One region of the Limosilactobacillus urinaemulieris genome, then DNA from elsewhere that is predicted to be linked to it. Evidence: a T-box and tRNA genes for the amino acid it is inferred to sense, from the RefSeq annotation. Region 1 holds a T-box; the other holds one or more tRNA genes.
The links. A T-box is a leader RNA that pairs with one kind of tRNA and senses whether it is charged. The one in region 1 lies ahead of leuS (leucine--tRNA ligase), so its partner is inferred to be a tRNA-Leu.

Region 1 (3,428 bases):
AAGACCTTATGCCAGAACCGTGCATAAAGAAGGTGAAGAACAGCGTGTTCCGCCCCACCGACATACAGGTCTACTGGAGACCAGTAATCTAACGCTTCTTTTGAGGCAAATTCCTTACTGTTGTGTGGATCAGTATACCGGAGCCAGTACCATGATGAACCAGCCCATTGTGGCATTGTATTTGTTTCTCGTAACCCATGTCGACCTTGATCATCATAAACATTGACCCAATCCTTAACGTTAGCCAATGGACTTTCACCAGTACCAGATGGTTCAATGTTATCAGTGTCAGGTAGTTTCAATGGTAATTCATCTTCTGGAACTAAGGTGGTCCGACCATCATCCCAGTGAATTACTGGAATAGGTTCACCCCAGTAACGTTGCCGACTAAAGATCCAATCCCGAAGACGGTAATTGACCTTCTTGTGACCAGCATTATGTTCATCAAGCCATTCAATCATCTTTTTCTTGGCATCTGCAATATTCAAGCCATCCAAGAAACCAGAATTAATGTGCTTGCCATCCCCGTCAAAGGCACCTTCTGAAAGATCAGCCCCTTCCATAATCGGCTTAATTGGTAAATCAAACTTCTTAGCAAAGTCATAGTCACGTTGATCACCAGATGGGACTGCCATTACAGCACCTGTACCATACGATGCTAGGACATAGTCACTAATCCAAATTGGTAACTTTTCACCATTAACCGGGTTAATAACGTATGAACCAGTGAATACCCCCGTTTTATCCTTATTCAGATCAGTCCGTTCAAGATCAGAACGCCGGGAAGCTTCTTCTTGGTACTTCTTAACTGCTTCCTTATTTTCAGGAGTAGTTAACTGGTCAACTAGCTCTTGTTCAGGAGCAAGAACAACGTAAGATGCACCAAATAATGTATCTGCACGAGTAGTAAAGACTTCAATCTTAGTATCTTCATCTCCCGCAACTGGGAAGTAAACGGAAGCACCCTCTGAACGACCAATCCAGTTACGTTGCATTTCCTTAACGCTTTCTGGCCAATCAACAAGGTCAAGATCATCAATTAAGCGATCTGCATAGGCAGTAATCTTCAAAACCCATTGCTTCATTGGCTTTCGGTAAACTGGGTAGCCGCCACGCTTAGTTTTACCATCTTCAACTTCTTCGTTAGCAACAACTGTTCCACCCATAAAGTCAGGTGCCCAGTTAACCATGATCTCGCTTTCGTAAGCTAAGCCCTTCTTATAGAGTTGTTCAAAAATCCATTGAGTCCACTTGTAATATTCTGGATCAGTTGTATTAACTTCCCGATCCCAATCATATGAAAAACCAAGTGATTGGATTTGGTTACGAAAATGATCAATGTTTTGGTTAGTAAAACTCTTGGGGTTATGACCGGTCTTCAATGCGTATTGCTCTGCGGGAAGACCAAAAGCGTCCCACCCCATTGGATGTAAAACATTGTATCCTTGCATCCGCTTCATTCGTGACATCACATCAGTCGCAGTATAACCTTCTGGATGACCAACGTGAAGTCCCTGTCCAGATGGGTAAGGGAACATGTCCAAGGCATAGTATTTCTTTTGATCCTTGTTTAGGTTAGCCTTAAATGTCTCATTCTTTTTCCAGAATCGTTGCCACTTATTTTCAATGGCAGTGTGATCGTAAGCCATATCTTTCTCTCCTTTTATTTACATAATCCTTCTGTTTGATCGTAATAAAAAAGCCCCGTAGAAAACTATTCTACGAGACGAATTTACTCCGCGGTACCACCCGAATTTCCATGGTTAGAATAACCATAACACTTCACGCCATAACGCGGCAGACGTTATTACCTACTACATTTCAGTAATAATCCTTTTGGACGAGTTCATTGTTAGTAATCCTCGTGTTTCCAGCACCACACGATCTCTGAAGAATTAACTAACAATTACTATTTCCAATTCGATCAAATATTTAATGATATTCTAACAACCAGCATTCGTAAATGCAAGCATCAAACTAGCCAAGAACCTTCTTTAATTCTTCAACCTTATCCAGTTGTTCCCATGGTAGCTCAACATCAGTTCGGCCAAAATGACCATAAGCTGCAGTAGGTTCATAAATTGGGCGCTTAAGATTAAGCATCTTAATAATTCCCGCAGGACGAAGATCAAATACCTTACGTACAGCAGCAATTAAGTCTGCTTCACTCCGGGTACCAGTACCATAAGTATCAATTGAAATTGATACTGGCTCAGCGACCCCAATAGCGTAGGCAACTTGAATTTCAAGCTTCTTTGCATAGCCAGCAGCTACTAAATTCTTAGCAATATAGCGTGCAGCATAACTAGCTGACCGGTCAACCTTGGTAGCATCCTTACCGGAGAAAGCACCGCCACCATGATGAGCAGCGCCACCATAGGTATCGACAATGATCTTTCGACCAGTTAGCCCGGCATCCCCTTGAGGACCACCGATAACAAAACGACCAGTTGGGTTAATGAAGTACTTAGTTTGATCATCAAGATATTCTGCAGGAATAACAGCCTTAATGACTTGCTCCATAACATCCTTCTTAATTTGATCAAGTGAAACTTCTGGATCGTGTTGTGTACTCAACACAACAGTATCAACCCGCAAAGGCTTATCGTTTTCGTCATATTCAACAGTGACTTCAGCCTTAGCATCTGGACGAAGGTAAGGAATAGTATTATCTTTACGAAGCTTAGCAATCCGTTGCATTAACTTATGACTAAGCATCAAAGTTAACGGCATGTATTCTGGTGTCTCATCAGTTGCGTAACCAAACATTAATCCTTGGTCACCGGCACCAATTTGATCAAGCGGATCAGCATCCCCTTCACGAGTTTCCAGAGAATCGTCAACCCCTTGGGCAATATCCGGTGATTGCTCATCGATTGCAGTAATTACTGCACAGTTATCGGCATCAAAGCCATACTTACCATCTGTATAGCCAATCCGCCGAATTGTATCACGAACAACCTTTTGAATATTAACGTATGCCTTAGTTGAAACTTCACCAAAAACCAATACAAGGCCGGTCGTAACAGAAGTCTCAACAGCGACCCGTGAATCAGGATCTTGTTCAAGCATTGCGTCTAAAATAGCATCACTAATTTGATCAGCAATCTTATCAGGATGCCCCTCAGAAACAGATTCTGAAGTAAATAAATGTTTTTCTACCATGTGTATTAATTCCCCCATATGCAAGTTGCAATTGAAACATTCAGTGGTTACAAGGCATCTTCACAGTAATGTGAATCCTATCGGGAATTTGCTTTATAACGAGAACCATCTTAGCATAATTTACTGACCATATTCAAACATAAATTAACTAATCTTCACGAGCATTAACCATCCCAACAGCGGTCATAAATGAATAAGCTGTCGTTGGCCCAACAAATTGAAAGCCATCCATTTTCATTTTTTTAGCCATTCTTCTCGATTCA
Region 2 (3,428 bases), on a different contig from region 1:
ACCACCTATTAATGCAGGCCCCGATTAAGGGGAAAGTTGTTCTGGGCTTTGATCCTGCTTACCGGACTGGTTGTAAGCTGGCTGTATTAGATGAAAACGGGAAGTTCCTCACTAAGGCGGTTATCTACCCTCATAAGCCGGCCCCAGAAGAAGATCGGGCAAAAGCTGAAGGGCAATTAATTGATTTGATTGAAAAATACCATGTTGAGATGATCGCAATTGGTAACGGGACTGCTAGTCGTGAATCTGAACAGTTTGTTGTGAACACCCTTAAGAAGATAAAGCGGCCGGTCTACTATGTGATTGTGAACGAAGCAGGGGCCTCTGTTTATTCTGCAAGTAAAGAGGCACGGGATGAGTTTCCAGACCTTCACGTTGAACAACGGAGTGCTATTAGTATTGGTCGTCGACTTCAGGATCCGCTTGCTGAATTGGTAAAGATTGAACCACAGGCAATTGGTGTTGGCCAATACCAGCATGATTTACCAAAGAAAGAACTGGCTGGTGAGCTTGATGCCGTTGTTGAACGGGCGGTTAACAGAGTGGGGGTTAACCTGAATACTGCAAGTTACCAACTACTAACCCAGATTTCTGGATTAAACAAGACAACCGCGAAGAACATTGTTAAATACCGTGATGAACATGGTAAATATACTAACCGGAAGCAATTAAAGGATGTCCCGCGCTTAGGGCCAAAAGCTTACCAACAGTCCGTTGGGTTTTTACGGATTGTTAATGGTGATAATCCGCTTGATAATACGGATGTTCACCCAGAAAGTTACCCGATTGCTGAGAAGATTATGGAAACTGCTGAGATTAATGTTGATAGTCTCGGCTCCGACGCTGCTGAAAAGCAATTAAAGAAGATTGATATTAATGACTTCACCACGGAAAGTGCTGGTAAAGAAACGGTCAAGGATATTGTGGCATCACTACAGAAGCCAGGTCGTGACTTGCGTGATTCGATGCCGGCACCATTACTCCGCCAAGATGTCATGAAGATTGATGATTTGAAGCCGGGGATGAAACTTCAGGGAACGGTGAGAAACGTTGTCGACTTTGGTGCCTTTGTGGATATTGGTGTTAAGCATGATGGACTTGTTCACGTTTCCAAAATGAGCAAGCAATTCATTAAGGATCCCCGTGCAGCTGTCTCCGTGGGTGATATTGTTGATGTTTGGATTGATGATGTTGATCTTAAGCGGCAACGGATCCAATTAACGATGATTGCCCCTCAAGATGAGGCTAATGAATAATCAACAACTACAAAAGTTAACTGAAAAATGGTCGATGGAAAGCTTCCACCGACCATTTGAGCATCAAATCTTCTTTAATTCACGTTTACGGACAACTGGTGGGCGTTATCACTTAAATGATCACCATATTGATATTAATCCACTGATGTACACCGAGTTTGATTTAGGAAACTTAAAACGGGTCGTTCTTCATGAGCTCTGTCATTATCACCTTCACTTAACTGGCCGTGATTATCGTCATCGAAGCACTGATTTCCGTCGATTATTAGCCAAAGTTGGTGGTTCACGTTATGCACCGGCAACCAGTAAAGCGAAAGCCAGACGAAGGACCCGCCGCCATTATTGGTACTATCAGTGTACCGGGTGCGGGATTCAGATTGCTCGTCAGCGGCGGTTTAACACTGCTCGCTATGTCTGCCGACGGTGTGGTCACCATTTTGTTTTGAAAAATTAAAAAAAGTTGTTGCCAACGAATAGAGATCTTGCTATAATAATATTCGTTGGTTGATATGCGGCCGTGGCGGAACTGGCAGACGCGTAAGATTAAGGATCTTATGGTCGATTATGACCGTGGAGGTTCAAGTCCTCTCGGCCGCACTACTAAAACACTTAACTGTTTAGTTAAGTGTTTTTTTGTTTTAAAAATTTTTAAGCAAGCTTTGAAATAGCTAGTTAATGCTTTTTCCACATAGAAATTGGTCATTATCAACTGCTTCTGTCTAGCAAAGGCTATCTTTATACTAATGAAAGCGCTATACTTAGGCTGTAATGAATTTTTTTGAGGAGGAATTTCGTCGATGGAAGCAAATATCAAATGGTTGGATGATCCGGAGACTTTTCGGGTTAACCAGCTGCCAGCGCATAGTGACCACCATTTCTACCGTGATTATGCAGAATGGCAGAAACACAAGAGTAGCTTTGAACAGAGTCTTGATGGTCAGTGGCAATTTAAATTTGCTCAAACACCTCAGGAGAGGATCAAGAATTTTTATCAAATAGACTTTGACGCTAGTGGCTTTGATCGAATTGAGGTTCCTAGTGAAATTGAATTAAGCGATTATGCACAAAATAATTACATTAACACCTTAATTCCATGGGAAGGGAAGATTTTTCGTCGCCCTGCCTATGCATTAAGCCAGGATGATCCTGAAGAGGGTTCCTTTAGTGAAGGTGAAGATAACACTGTTGGTCTTTACCTGAAGCATTTTGACCTGAATGATGAATTGCGGGGCAAACAAATCCGGGTTCGTTTCGAAGGTGTCGAGCGGTCAATGTACTTATGGCTTAATGGTCACTTCATTGGTTATGCTGAAGACAGTTTTACGCCGTCTGAATTTGATCTCACCCCATATATTCAGGATGAAGATAATGTGATCGCGGTCGAAGTGTTTAAGCACAGCACCGCTTCCTGGATTGAAGATCAGGATATGTTCCGCTTCTCTGGTATTTTTAGAAGTGTTGAATTGCTGGCCCAACCGGTAACTCACCTAGAAGATTTCACGTTGAAGCCACGAGTTGCTGATAATTACCGTGATGGTGAACTATCAATGGACCTTAACCTTGTTGGCGAACAGGCTGGAAGTGTTCATGTCATGGTTAAGGATCATGATGGGACTACTTTATTGGATGAAACTAAGTCGATTGACGAGTCGGTTACGATTGAACCACATGAATTCAAAGATGTTCACCTTTGGGATAATCACGATCCATACCTTTACCAATTATTAATTGAAATTCATGATGAAAATGGCAACCTAGTTGAGTTGGTTCCATATCAATTTGGCTTCCGACGGATTGAAATTAGTCCTGAACATGTCGTCTTGCTAAATGGCAAACGGCTAATTATTAACGGGGTTAACCGCCATGAATGGGATGACCATCGTGGACGTTCAGTAACAATGAAGGACATGTTGAGTGATATTCAGACCTTTAAGGAAAATAATATTAATGCTGTGCGGACGTGTCACTATCCTGATCAAATTCCGTGGTATTACCTCTGTGATCAAAATGGGATTTACATGATGGCTGAAAATAACCTTGAATCACACGCCACTTGGCAAAAGATGGGCGCAATTGAACCATCATATAATGTTCCAGGCTCGGTTCCTCAATGGAAAGAAGTAGTTGTTGATCGGGCACGAAGCAACTATGAGTACTTTAAGAACCATACTG

Region 2: it encodes a tRNA-Leu, which carries the amino acid that the T-box ahead of leuS (leucine--tRNA ligase) is inferred to sense. The anticodon was not compared.

The regions. Positions count from the first base shown of each region.
Region 1 is NZ_CAKOBX010000008.1:28,633-32,060, reverse strand. Features, by position in the region: gene leuS (leucine--tRNA ligase) at 1-1,649, opposite strand, end outside; T-box leader at 1,720-1,934, opposite strand; gene metK (methionine adenosyltransferase) at 1,978-3,165, opposite strand; SMK box riboswitch at 3,163-3,269, opposite strand; gene MR181_RS06485 (DNA-3-methyladenine glycosylase I) at 3,314-3,428, opposite strand, start outside.
Region 2 is NZ_CAKOBX010000013.1:8,334-11,761, reverse strand. Features, by position in the region: gene MR181_RS08410 (Tex family protein) at 1-1,256, shown strand, start outside; gene MR181_RS08405 (SprT family protein) at 1,249-1,710, shown strand; tRNA gene MR181_RS08400 (tRNA-Leu) at 1,768-1,853, shown strand; gene MR181_RS08395 (glycoside hydrolase family 2 TIM barrel-domain containing protein) at 2,054-3,428, shown strand, end outside.